Regions from separate parts of the Mesorhizobium sp. B1-1-6 genome, predicted to be linked through region 3. Evidence: predicted binding sites of a transcription regulator. Region 3 holds the regulator's gene; each other region holds the start of a gene.
The links. The regulator LexA, encoded in region 3, represses DNA repair genes until DNA is damaged. The targets are predictions, from matches to a motif close to TGTTCNNNNTGTGTTCNG.

Region 1 (4,619 bases), on a different contig from region 3:
CACCGTGCTGACCGGACGCGGCGAGGTGCATTTCGGCTGGGTGCTGGAAGGCCGCGCGATTCAGGACGTCTGGATCCTGCCCGCGCGCGATGCCGGCCCCTCGCCTTCTCTCGGCAAATGGACCTTTTATGGCACGACCTTGCGCGTCTACGATCCCGGCGCAAATGCCTGGCATATTTTCTGGAGCGATCCGCGCAACCAGTATTACAGCCGCCAACTCGGTCGCGCCGAAGGCGACACGATTGTCCAAGTGGGCGCCGACGGCACCGGTTCCTCCGTACGTTGGAGCTTTTCACGAATAACCGAAAATTCCTTCCGCTGGCTCGGCGAGCGCTCGCACGACAATGGCGCGACATGGCGGCTCGAAGTGGAGTTCCTGGCGCGGCGCTCTGGCCGTACCTGATCAAGCAAGCCCGCGACGCAAACTCAGGCACTCCCTGCGTTCTTTCGCGTCTCCCTCGGCCCAGCCGGCTTTCGCAGAGTTCGCGAGCCGCCTCTCCCCAGCCGGTTTCCTCCGTCCCTGCTTTGCTCTACCAATGTCGGGATGCGGGCTCGGCCCGGCGGGAGGGGTGAGAGATGCCGAGTTTCGACAGCCTGTTCAACGCCTTCGTCACCATTCTGGTGACCATCGACCCGCCCGGGCTGGCGCCGCTGTTTCTGGCGATAACGCGCGGCATGAACCGCGAGGAGCGCCAGCAGGTCTCGGTCCGCGCTTCGGTCATCGGCTTCCTGGTGATGGCGCTGTTCGCCGTTGCCGGCGCCTCGATCCTGTCGGTGTTCGGCATCACGCTGCCGGCCTTCCGGGTCGCCGGCGGCTTTTTGCTCTTCTTCATCGCTTTCGAAATGGTGTTCGAGCGCCGGCAGGACCGCAAGGAGAAGATCGGCGACGTCGCCATCACCAAGGACATGATCCACAACATCGCCGCCTTCCCGCTGGCGATCCCGCTGATCGCCGGCCCCGGCGCGATTTCGGCGACTGTCCTGCTCTCCGGCTCGTTTCAGGGCTTTGGCGCCCAGGCGGCACTGGTCGGCATCATCTTCGTCTGCCTCGCCATCACCTATCTGGTGTTCGTGCTGTCGGAGCGCATCGACCGCATCCTCGGCCAGACCGGCCGCTCGATCCTGACTCGCCTGCTCGGCGTCATCCTGGCGGCACTTGCCGTGCAGTTCGTGGCGGACGGCATCAAGGCGCTGATGGCCTCATAGGCCGCTTATTTTGCCGTCGTGTCGATAATTTCGAAATCGTGGGTGATCGCGGCGGTCTTGGCCATCATGGCGGAAGCCGAACAGTATTTTTCGATCGACAGGTCGATTGCCCGCCTGACCTTGTCGCTGGACAGCGCCCTGCCCTTGACGATGAAATGCATATGGATGCGGGTGAACACTTTGGGGTCCGTTTCGGCCCGATCGGCGTCGAGTTCAACAATGCAGTCCTCGACCGCTTCGCGCCCCTTTTCGAGGATATGGACGACATCATAGGCCGAGCAGCCGCCGGTGCCGATCAACACCAGCTCCATCGGGCTCGGCCCCGGCGTTCTCCCTTCAGGGCCGAACGCGGTCCCCAGTACGACCTTATGGCCTGTGCCGGACTCGCCGACGAAGGTGCGTTCCTCGACCCATTTGATGCGTGCTTTCAACTGATATTCCTTCCACTCGGGATCACGGTCTGGCTTGCGCGACGCCGAAGACCACGTCGTGCATGATTCTGCCGGGCACGAGCGTAAAGACACCGGCACCCACCAGTGCAAAGATATACAACGCAATCATCGCCTTGCGGTGCTTGGCGACACGGTGATTGCGTGCATGCCAGACCGCCAGCGGCACCGTGACCAGCACCAGGATCGACAAGAGATGGATCGGGCTGAAAGGGCCAAGGAGCCGTATCTGCTGGATCCAGAAACTCGAGATGGCGACGGCCAGCATCAGCGCCGCCCAGAGATAGCCTATCGCGCGGTGGCGCAGCGTGCCTTTCGGCAGCGCCAGCTGCACGCCGCCTATCGCCAGCGCGGCAAAGGCCGCGAGCGCATGCCATGGGATCGGAGGACGTGCCGATAGGAGCGGTCCGAGCGACATCGCGCCCTCTCCTCAAATGCCCGTCACGCCGTGTCGACGCTCAGAACGGAATTTCGTCGTCCAGCTCGCGCGACGAACCGCCGCCCTTGGGAGCACCGCCGCCACGATTGAAGCCTTCGTTCGGGCCGGACTGGCCAAAATCGGAACCACGGCTGCCGCCGCCGGAATAACCGCCGACCTGGCCGCCTTCGCCCTGGCCGCGCGCGTCGAGCATCTGCAGCTCGCCGCGGAATCTCTGCAGCACGACTTCCGTCGTGTATTTGTCGGCACCGGTCTGGTCTTGCCATTTGCGTGTCTGCAACTGGCCCTCGACATAAACCTTCATGCCCTTCTTCAGATACTGCTCGGCGACCTTGGCGATGCCCTCATTGAAGATGACGACATTATGCCACTCGGTCTTTTCCTTGCGCTCGCCGGAATTCTTGTCGCGCCAGCTTTCCGATGTTGCGATGCGGATGTTGACGACCGGCTCGCCAGAATTCAGGCGGCGGATCTCCGGGTCCGCTCCGAGATTGCCGACCAGAATGACCTTATTGACGCTACCCGCCATGATACTTCTCCGCGCTCGTCCGAAACAAATTTTTGTCGCAGCACCTTACAGGTTGCGCACACCCGTTGCCTGCTGTGGCTGCCTTTTCCCACAAGGTTTTTGTTCTCTTTTCGTTCCTATATGCATCGCCGCTCATTGTCAAGGATTGGCAGCAATGCCGGAGCCGCCAGCTTCCTTTTATATGGGCCGCAAAAGACCGCTTGCCAAACCAATAAGTATCGACTTATGCTTTCACCATGATCGAAGCGGAAATTTTCCGGGCGCTGGCCGACCCCACCCGACGCGCCGTCTATGAACGCCTCGCCACCAGCGAGATGACGGTGTCGCAGCTGCGCACCGGCATGACGGTATCGCAGCCGGCTGTGTCGCAGCACCTGGCGGTGCTGCGCGGCGCAGGCTTGGTGGTCGAACGGCGGGCGGGCCGCAATGCCTATTACCGCGCCGATCCGCAAGGGCTCGACCCGCTGCTCGGCTGGATCGAACGCTACCGGACCTTCTGGCCCGAGCGCATCGAAAAACTGAAGACGGTTCTCAAGGACATGGACCAATGACGCACGCACCAGTGACCGGCGAAAGCCATGCGCGGACCGCCCCCGACGCGATCGAGTTCGAGTGCGATCTCCCCGAGCCGCCGGAAAAGGTATGGCGGGCGCTGACCGTGCCCGAATTGCTTGCGGCCTGGATGATGCCCAACGACATCAATCCTGAGATCGGCAGCAATTTCGCCTTTGCCGGGCCGGATGCGCCGATCGAATGCGAGATCCTCGATGCCGAGCCCGGAAAAAGGCTTCGCTATTCCTGGCGGGAACAGCCGCGGCCCGACGAGGAACGGAACCCGCTCGACAGCATCGTCACCTTCACGCTCGCCCGCACCGTTTCGGGCGGCACGCATCTGCATATTATCCATGAAGGCTTTGCCCGTGTGGCGACATCCGCCGCCAGGCCCATGGTGACCATGGCAGGTGTCGGCTGCCGGCTTTCATTCGCTGCGAGCGCCTCCGGCCGTACGGCCGCCGCCAATTCATTTTGCCTTCTGCAGCGCGCCGCTTGAGTGGCCGACACATGAGAAACGGAGAGAGACGATGACCGGTTTTGCCAATCTGGTGCCGATGGTGATCGAGCAATCGAGCCGCGGCGAGCGCGCCTTCGACATTTTCTCGCGGCTGCTGCGCGAGCGCATCGTCTTTATCAACGGCGAGATCAACGACGGCATGTCGGCGCTGGTCTGCGCCCAGCTTCTGTCGCTGGAATCGGATAATCCCGACAAGGAGATCTCGCTTTACATCAACTCGCCTGGCGGCGTGGTGACCAGCGGCTTCGCCATCTACGACACGATGCAATATGTCAGCTGTCCGGTGTCGACGGTGTGCATGGGCTTTGCCGCCTCGATGGCTTCGTTCCTGCTGATGGCTGGCACGCCGGGACGGCGCATCGCGCTGCCCAACGCCAGCCTCGTCCTGCACCAGCCGCTTGGCGGCTTCCAGGGTCAGGCATCGGACATCCAGCGTCACGCCGAAGGCATCCTGCGCACCAAGCGGCAGATGACCGAGCTCTATGCGCGCCATTGCGGCCGCACCTATGAAGAGGTCGAGCGCACGCTCGACCGGGACTATTTCATGACCGCCGAGGAAGCGAAGGCATGGGGTCTCGTCGATCATGTCTACGATACCCGCAAAAAGGCGGCGTGACCGGCACAAGCACGATGAATTGCGACGGCCCCGCCGTCCGGCGATTTGATGACCGCCGGTCTGGCCACCTCGGCGGGGCGGCGCTATAACCGGCCGATGATCGACAGCCGCTTATTCCAACCTTGGCGTCTTGCCGTCACTATTTTCGCCGGTGCGCTCATGCTGGCCGGCGGCGCCTTTGCCAACGACAGCCAGAAAGGCAGCCTGCCCGGTGTGGCCGGCGATTATCGCATCGCCAAGCCGGCCCCGCAGCCCGAACCCGATGACGCCTTCCCCGCCAACGGCAACGGCCGGTTCAAGATCGGCGA
Region 2 (4,619 bases), on a different contig from region 3:
AGCAGTTGTCCAATGGTGCGCCGGACCGGATGGGCGCGCGGCGCGAAGCTCGGGGCCTCCAGCCTGGCATAGGCGCGCATCTCGGCGAGCGTCTGGGTGTCGGCGACCAGCTTCCGATGCAGGCCGGAAAGCATTGCCGTGTCGCCGCCGGAAAAGGCGCCGCCGGCATAGGTGGCAAGGTCGAGAATGCAGCGCTTCAGCCGCGAGATGATGGCCTCGCTGGCCAATTTGGGCAGGATCAGCCGACTGGTCAGGCCGGCGCAGACAATGCCGAGTACGATCTCGGCACAGCGCGCGACCGCGAGGTCGACGACGAGATGCGGCTGGCCAAACGCCGGCAAGCCGATGATCATGGCGGTGTAGCCGGCCAGCGCCGCCCCGTAGGCTTCCGGGTTACGCAGCAGCGACGAGACGAAGGTGCAGAGGCCGATCCATAGGGCAAGCACCGTCACCAGCACCCAGGGATTCGTGCCGAAGACAGTGGTGATGGCAATTGCGGCAACACCGCCCGCCAGCGTGCCGAGCAACCGATAAAAGCCTTTCGCCAACACCATGCCGGCGACCGGCTGGGCAACGATGAACACCGTCATCATCGCCCATTGCGGGTGATCGAGCTTGAGGGCGTAGGCGGCCATAAGCGCGATCAGGCCGGCCGAGACCGTGCGCAAGGCGAAGATCCAGTCCGACCGGGTCGGCTGTGTCAGCCCGGCAAGACCCGCTTCGAAATAGCCTTTCAGCCGTTGCCAGCTCACACGCGCGTCTCCGCAAGCCTTGATCGACCGGCCTGCGCTCAGATATCCAGCACTTCCGTTTCCGCGAATTCGGCGCGTTCCTGGATGAACCGGAAACGAGCCTCCGGCTTGGTGCCCATCAGCGCATCGATCGCGTCCTTGGTGGCGGCCTCGGCATCGATCACATCGACCCGGAGCAGCGTACGCTTCCTCGGGTCCATTGTGGTCTCCTTGAGCTGCGCGGCCATCATTTCGCCCAGGCCCTTGAAGCGACCGATCTCGACCTTGCCGCGCCCGGTGAACTCGGTGCGCAGCAATTCGTCCTTGTGCGCGTCGTCACGCGCATAGGCGACCTTGCCGCCCTGCCGGATCGAGTAGAGCGGCGGCACCGCCAGATAGAGATGTCCGCCGCGAACCAGGTTCGGCATCTCCTGGTAGAAGAAGGTGATCAGCAGCGAGGCGATGTGAGCGCCGTCGACGTCGGCGTCGGTCATGATGATGACGCGGTCGTAGCGAAGATCCTCGTCGCGGTATTTCGACCGCGTGCCGCAACCAAGCGCCTGGATCAGATCGGAAATCTGCTGGTTGGCGGCCAGCTTGTCGTTGCCGGCGCTGGCGACGTTGAGAATCTTGCCGCGCAGCGGCAGCACCGCCTGGCTGGCGCGGTCACGAGCCTGCTTGGCCGAGCCGCCGGCCGAATCGCCTTCGACGATGAAGAGTTCGGCGCCGGCGGCCGCATTCTGCGTGCAATCGGCAAGTTTGCCCGGCAGGCGCAGCTTGCGCACCGCGCTCTTGCGCGACACTTCCTTTTCCTGGCGTCGTCGTACCCGCTCGTCGGCGCGCGCAATCACCCATTCGAGCAGCTTCGAGGCTTCCTGCGGATTGTCGGCCAGCCAATGGTCGAAAGGGTCGCGAATCGCCGTCTCGACGATGCGGATCGCCTCGATCGTCGCCAGCCTGTCCTTGGTCTGGCCGACGAATTCAGGCTCGCGGATGAACACCGACAGCATGCCCGCCGCCGAGATCATGACATCCTCCGACGTGACGATCGAGGCGCGCTTGTTGCCGACGAGGTCGGCATAGGCGCGCAGGCCGCGCGTCAAGACGTTGCGGAAGCCCGCCTCGTGGGTGCCACCTTCGCCGGTCGGGATGGTGTTGCAGTAGGAGTTGATGAAGCCGTCGCCGCCGAACCAGGTCACCGCCCATTCCAGCGAGCCATGGCCGCCTTGCCTGTCGCTCTTGCCGGCGAAGATTTCGCGCGTTACCTGGAATTCGTCGCCGAGCGACGCTTTCAGATAGTCCTTGAGGCCGCCGGGAAAATGGAATTCGGCCTTGGCCGGAGTGGTGTCCTTTTCCTTGATCAGCGAAGGATCGCAGGTCCATCGGATTTCGACGCCGCCGAACAGATAGGCCTTCGAGCGTGTCATGCGGTAGAGCCGCGCTGGCTCGAACGCGGCGCCCTTGCCGAAAATCTGCTCGTCGGGATGGAAGCGGGTCCTGGTGCCGCGCCGGTTGTGAACTTCGCCAAGGTGCTCGAGGCCGCTGACCGGGATGCCGCGCGAGAAGCGCTGCCGGTAAAGTTGCCGTCCGCGCGCGACTTCGACTTCGAGATGATCCGACAGTGCGTTGACCACGGAGACGCCGACGCCGTGCAGGCCGCCCGAGGTTTCATAGACCTTGCTATCGAACTTGCCGCCCGAATGCAGTGTCGTCATGATCACTTCGAGCGCCGGCTTCTTGAACTTCGGATGCGGATCGACGGGAATGCCGCGGCCATTGTCGGTGACGGTGAGAAAGCCGTCAGCCGAAAGCTCGACATCGATGAATGTGGCATGGCCGGCAACCGCCTCGTCCATCGAGTTGTCGATAACCTCGGCGAACAGATGGTGCATGGCCTTGTCGTCGGTGCCGCCAATATACATGCCCGGACGGCGCCGCACCGGCTCCAGGCCTTCGAGTACCTCGATATCGGCGGCGCTGTAGCCCTCTGAGCCGTCACGAGACGCGGCCGCCGGACGCTTGGCTGCCGCCTGCACCAGCGGATCGGCCGGACGCGCCGGTGTGCGAACCGGTTGCGGCTGCTTCTCCAGATTGCCGAAAAGATCGTTGTTGTCGTCCATGCCTGCCATAGAGCCCAAGCTGCGAATCACCCGCCGATACTGCCACGCTTTTCAGCGCCAAGCGACGGAGGTTCCTGTTACGTTCGGGGATTAACCCCCTCTTATCCTAAAACCATTCGATAACCAAGCCGGCGGAAATCGGGCGGATAGCCAGCGAGAAGATTCCTGATTCTTTAACAATGCCGCCTAGCGTGAGCCAACATAACAAGAAACTACGGGCATCAGGGGTTTGGGCGTGAGGGGCAAGGCCATAACGATGATCGGCATCGCCGCCGTTTTCGGCGCGATTTCGATCTTTGCCGCCGATTTCTGGGTCAAGCGCCAGGCCAGGGCCGACGCCGAGGAGAAAACCGCGTCGATCACCGCTCCGGCCGCACCCAGGGTTGAATTCAAGACAATCGTGGTGGCGAATGCACCGTTGCGGTACGGCATGGATCTCGACCGCACGAAACTCAACGAAATCCCCTGGCCGCAGGATTCGCTGCCGCAGGGCGCCTTCGCCACCATCGATGGACTGCTTGGGGACGGCAGCCGCGTGGTGCTGTCGCCGATCGAGGTCAATGAACCGGTGCTGCTTACCAAGCTATCCGGCCCGAATGGCCGCGCCACGCTCTCCAACATGCTGACGCCCGGCATGCGGGCCGTCACCATCCGCACCGACGAGATCGCGGGCGTCGGCGGCTTCGTCACGCCGGGCGACCGGGTGGATGTCGTGCTGACGCGCGATGCCGGTGAAATCCAGGAAGTGGCCAAGAATGCGCAAGGCGCCGCCGGCTCGACCATCACCTCCGAGATCGTCGTTGCCGACGCGAAGGTGCTGAGCGTCGGGCAGGGCGCCGACGAGCGCCAAACAACCCCGCAGGTGGCCAATTCCATAACCATCGAGGTGACCACCGAAGGCGCGCAGAAAGTGGCGCTGGCCCGCACTGTCGGCACGCTGTCGCTGTCGCTTCGCTCCGCCAGCGAGGGCGGCGACGGCAAGGACGGTGTCACCACCATCTCCTCCTTTGGCGGATCGGTGGCGGGCAAGGCGCAGGCCGCGGCCGGCTCGCTGTTCGACGCCATGGCAAAGGAGCCTGAGAAGCCGAAATTCAAGACGGTCATCGTGACGCGTGGAACGACGGCCGAGGAATATCAGGTTCCTGCGCGGGACCAGAAATAGGAATATCAGGTTCCTGAGTGGAACCAGAGCAGGACCGGTGGGGACCGGACGGGACGGGAACAATGTTCAGGCAACTTCAATATCGAATGACAGGCCGGTTGCACGTCGCGCAGGCGATGGCGATGGCGGTGACGATGGCGGCGGCCGGCATCTTCGCCGGCCCGGCCAGGGCGGACAACGACATCGTCTATGTCTCGGCGACCAAGAACGCCTCGATCAAGGTCGCCAAGGGCAAGCCAAAGACGATCATGACGAGCGCGGCCTTCTACCAGATCGTCATCGGCGATCCGGAGATCGCCAACGTCAACCCGCTGACCGACAAATCCTTCTATGTGCTGGGCAATAATCTCGGCACCACCGGCATTGCCCTGTTCGACGAGAACAAGCAGCTCGTCGGCACCGTAGACATCGAAGTGACGCTCGATACCGACCAGTTGGCCGACACGATCCGCGCCAGCGTGCCCGACGCCAAGATCAAGGTCGGCTCCGCCAATGGCCGTGTCGTGCTGTCGGGCGAGGCGGATGACGCGGTCGCCGCCGAAAAGGCCAACAAGATCGCCACCCGCTTCTCCGGCAATGAGGAGGTGATCAATTCGGTCAACATCT
Region 3 (4,619 bases):
TCTACGCGCCGGAGCGCGTTCGCCTTTCGGCACGCAAGGTGCCGGCTGAAGTGACGGCCGGTTCGCTCGTGACCGGCTATGCCAGGCTGTTGCCGCCGACCGGACCGGTGCGGCCGGACAGCTACGACTTTTCCTTCGACAGCTACTTCGCCGGCATAGGGGCCAGCGGCTTCTTTCTCGGCAACCCCAAAATCGTCTCAGCCGATGACAGGCCGCTGTGGGCCGCCCTTTCAGCCGCCATCGAGAGTGCTCGCGAAAGCATTGCCGACCATATCAGGGGCAGCATCGGCGGTGCCGAGGGCGAGATCGCCGCGGCGCTGATCGTGGGTGTGCGCGCCGGGATTCCCGACGAGATCAACGAAGCGATGCGACGCACCGGCATCTACCACATCATCTCAATTTCCGGGCTGCACATGGCGCTGGTCGCCGGCACCGTCATGGGTCTGCTGCGTGGCGGCTTCGCGCTGTTTCCGAATTTTTCCTCCCGCCGGCCGGTCAAGAAATACGCGGCCGCGGCGGCACTTTTCTCGATCGCCGCCTATCTCGTCATTTCGGGCGTCGTTGTCGCCGCCGAACGCAGCTTCATCATGCTGGCGGTGATGCTGATCGCCGTTCTGTTCGATCGGGCGGCACTCACCATGCGCAATCTGGCTATTTCGGCGATCGCCGTCATCGTGGTGTCGCCGCACGAGGTGGTAGGGCCGAGCTTCCAGATGTCGTTCGCCGCCACCGCGGCCCTGGTCGGCGCCTATGCCGGCTGGTCGGATCGCAAAGCCGACAAAGCGCGGACCCCGCCGCCGCAACGGACCTTGCCTGGCCTCCTGACGCGAAAATTGCTGCTGGCGACAGGTGGGCTGGCGATGACCTCGATTATCGCGGGAAGCGCCACGGCGCTTTTCGCCATCTGGCATTTCCAGCGCGTGTCGCCGCTCAGTCTGTTCGCCAATCTTGCCGTCATGCCGATCGTTTCGGTCGTGATGTTCCTTGCGGTTGCCAGCGCGCTGCTGATGCCGTTCGGGTTCGATGGACCATCCCTTTATCTGATGGGCAAGGGACTGACCGCGATGATCGCCATATCAGGATGGATCTCGCAACGCTCGCCGGTCGACGCGGTCGGGTTGATTTCGCAGCAATCCGTCCTTCTGGTGGCGATCGCCCTGGTCATCGCGACGATGGCCACGACATGGCTGCGGCTGACGGCACTTCCCTTCGCGCTCGCCGGCCTGTTGACCGTCTCGGACACGCGCACGCCGGACGTGCTGATTTCGGAGGATGCCCGCCTGGTGGCGTTGCCGATCGGCGGCGGCGAGCTCGCGATCAACCGGGCGCGCCCGAACGAATTCACCGTCGATAACTGGAAACGCGCGCTGAAGTCCGAAACCATCGTTGCGCCGGAACTGTTCGACAGCGGAGACCGACAGTTCGACATCTTCGATCCCGCGCAACTTCCGGCGGGAGCGCCTTTCTATTGCTTCACGGGCCTGTGCATGGCCCGGCATACCTCGGGGGCGATCATCGCGCAGGTGGAGGATCGCAAGGACGCCTGGAGGGCCTGCTCCTATGCGGATCTGATCGTCATCAACGACCCCGCGGGCTACGATCCCTGCCACAATCCGCTGGTTCTCGTCATCACCAAGCGGCAGCTCGCTCGCAAGGGAAGTGCCGCCGTCTTCTTCGACCAGCAATCGGCGACGGCACCGGCACGGGTCAGCTTTGCCGTCGACAGGCCATATCGGCCCTGGCACGAACAGCGGAAATTCTCACGCGAGGCAAGGGGACTGCCGCCTTACCGTAAACCCGAAAAGCCCACCGCCGACCCCGCTCAGTAGCGCCTGATCAGGCCGACCAGCTTGCCTTGCACCTTGACCCTGTCCGGTCCGAAAATACGTGTTTCATAGGCCGGATTGGCAGCCTCGAGCGCAATCGAAGCACCCTTTCGGCGGAAGCGCTTCAGCGTTGCTTCCTCCTCGTCCACCAGGGCCACGATGATCTCGCCGGGACTTGCGGTGTCGGCATTGCGGATGATGACCGTGTCGCCGTCGAAAATGCCGGCCTCGATCATCGAATCGCCCTTGACCTCCAGCGCATAGTGTTCGCCGCCCATGATCATGTCAGGCGGCACTGAAATGGAATGCGTCTGATGCTGGATGGCGTCGATCGGCACACCCGCTGCGATGCGACCCATGACCGGGATCGACACCGCTGAAACCGCGTCGTCGTCATTGCCGGCAGCGGGCAGACGCGAAGACGTCGCCGGCTTGATCTGCCGGCTAGGGCTGCTGCCCTGTCCGAGGCTGCCCTGGATGACGCTCGGGGAGAACTTCTTTGCCGCGTTAAGACCCGGCGCGATCGAGTCCGGCAGGCGCAGCACCTCCAGCGCGCGCGCCCGGTTGGGCAGGCGGCGAATGAAGCCGCGCTCCTCCAACGCCGTGATCAGCCGATGAATTCCCGACTTGGAGGCGAGGTCCAGCGCTTCCTTCATCTCGTCGAAGGACGGCGGAATGCCGCTTTCCTTCAGCCGTTCATGGATGAACATCAAGAGTTCATGTTGCTTGCGCGTGAGCATGGCGGCCCCCAAAGGCATTGCACGAAGGGTCTGGAACCAGAATCAGAAAACAAACCCAGAACAAACACTATCTGTTCCAGTTGTGTTCCGCAACCATTTAAAGTTTAATGAATTTGTTAAGGCGACGGAAACGAAATGCCCTCCCGCAGCCAGCATCCTGCCAGCGCGGTCCGTCGTCAATGCGCTCCCGGGCCCTTTGAAACTATTTTGGTTAATGGCCTGTGGCCCGACCGGTCTCCACTCTTGGCACAAGCCTGCAAGCTGGGTGACCGGCAGGTGCGGGGTGCGTTTGGGCGGATTAGAAACCCCTGCGGCTCGTGAACGAAACGAAACCAAAATGCCAACTTCCGCCGGAAAACGGCCAGACACCACCACTGGTCGCGACGGGCTGCGTTCGTTCGTTCGCTTGACGAAACCGTATAATAATGTACGGTTTTCGAAGAGGAACACCAATGACCACGCCGAAGCAGGCCGCGCGACGCGAACGGATAGAGGAGGCCGCCTATGCGGTGCTCCGGGAAACCGGCTACAAGAGCGCCTCCCTGCTTGCTATCGCCAAGCGGGCATCGGCCTCGAACGAAACCCTCTACAACTGGTACGGCAACAAGCAGACCCTGTTTCGATCCTTGATCGAAGCCAATGCGGGAGAGGCAAGGAAGCTGCTGGAGGACGCCCTTCACCAGGCGCGCGATCCTCTCGAAACCCTGAACTTGCTCGGGCCAGTCCTGCTGACCCTCGTGACGGGCGACAAGGCGGTGGCGCTCAATCGCGCCGCGGCCGGCGACGTCAACGATACAGGCACGCTTGGCCAATCGATCGCGCAATTCGGCCGCAATACCATAATGCCGCTTGTTGGCGACCTGCTTCGAACCGCAAGTCGGGCCGGCCCGATCGCCTGTGACGATCCTGCCGAAGCCGCCGACATCTACATCAGTCTTTTGATCGGCGATCTCCAGGTTCGCCGGATCGTTGGGGTGCTCGAGGAACTGCCTCGGGCGGAAATCGAGCAAAGATCGAACCGGGCGTTCACCCTGTTCTTGCGCCTCTATGCGGCCAGCCCTTGCCCGGGCGGCAAAACAGCCGGCCCGTTTCCAGGGCGCTCTTCTCACCGAGGAACATCGCGACCATGAGCAAAATTCCCGATCTCGCAGCGATCGAGGCAATGGACACCGCGGATCCGCTGCGTGCCATGCGTGACCGCTTCACCTTGCCCCAGGGGGTGATCTATCTCGACGGCAATTCGCTGGGCGCCGCTTCGCCCGCCGTGTTCGGCGAGCTGCAGAAGGCCGCCACGCAGGAGTGGGCGCAGGATCTCATCCGCGCCTGGAACACCGCCGGCTGGTTCGACATGCCGGTCGAACTCGGCGACCAACTCGGGCGCCTGATCGGGGCCGCCGCCGGCCAGACGGTGGTCTGCGATACCACCTCGATCAACATCTACAAGGTGCTGCATGCGGCACTCGGGATGCGGCCGGACAGGTCAGTCATCGTCGCCGAGGGGGACAGCTTTCCGACCGATCTCTATATGGCCGAAGGCGTTGCCTCGACGCGGCCGGGCACGGTGCTGCGGCTCGAGGGTGTCGATGCGCCGACCATAGAAGAACTGATCGACGAGCGGGTCGCGGTCATCCTGGTCAACCACGTCAACTACAAATCCGGGCAGTTACGCGACATGGCCGCGCTGACGCGGACGGCACATGATGCCGGCGCGCTGATTGTCTGGGATCTCTGCCATACCGCCGGCGCCTTGCCCGTCGAGCTCGACCGTTCGAATGCCGATTTCGCCGTTGGCTGCACCTACAAATATCTCAATGGCGGCCCGGGTGCCCCGGCCTTCATCTACGCGGCCGAGCGCCACCATGGCGATGTCCGCCAGCCGCTCAGCGGCTGGTGGGGCCATGCGCGGCCATTCGCCTTCGAACAGGGTTTTGCTGCCGGCACAGGCATCCGCCGGTTTCTCTGCGGCACGCAGCCTGTGCTGTCGATGCGCGCGCTCAAAGGGGCGCTCGATGTCTGGAACGACGTCGACATGGCAGAGGTGCGCAGGAAGAGC

Region 1: the regulator LexA is predicted to act here: its motif matches at 2,724-2,741, upstream of FJ979_RS27600 (single-stranded DNA-binding protein).
Region 2: the regulator LexA is predicted to act here: its motif matches at 2,921-2,938, upstream of parE (DNA topoisomerase IV subunit B).

What each region holds. Positions count from the first base shown of each region.
Region 1 is NZ_VFWR01000017.1:79,240-83,858, reverse strand. It holds gene FJ979_RS27620 (hypothetical protein) at 1-403, shown strand, start outside; gene FJ979_RS27615 (MarC family protein) at 577-1,206, shown strand; gene FJ979_RS27610 (OsmC family protein) at 1,212-1,637, opposite strand; gene FJ979_RS27605 (DUF2306 domain-containing protein) at 1,660-2,073, opposite strand; gene FJ979_RS27600 (single-stranded DNA-binding protein) at 2,114-2,623, opposite strand; gene FJ979_RS27595 (metalloregulator ArsR/SmtB family transcription factor) at 2,860-3,174, shown strand; gene FJ979_RS27590 (SRPBCC domain-containing protein) at 3,171-3,674, shown strand; gene FJ979_RS27585 (ATP-dependent Clp protease proteolytic subunit) at 3,706-4,311, shown strand; gene FJ979_RS27580 (hypothetical protein) at 4,408-4,619, shown strand, end outside.
Region 2 is NZ_VFWR01000001.1:51,810-56,428, reverse strand. It holds gene FJ979_RS00245 (FUSC family protein) at 1-752, opposite strand, end outside; gene parE (DNA topoisomerase IV subunit B) at 791-2,851, opposite strand; gene cpaB (Flp pilus assembly protein CpaB) at 3,087-4,013, shown strand; gene FJ979_RS00230 (type II and III secretion system protein family protein) at 4,130-4,619, shown strand, end outside.
Region 3 is NZ_VFWR01000020.1:73,499-78,117, reverse strand. It holds gene FJ979_RS29190 (ComEC/Rec2 family competence protein) at 1-1,829, shown strand, start outside; gene lexA (transcriptional repressor LexA) at 1,823-2,566, opposite strand; gene FJ979_RS29180 (TetR/AcrR family transcriptional regulator C-terminal domain-containing protein) at 3,019-3,696, shown strand; gene kynU (kynureninase) at 3,693-4,619, shown strand, end outside.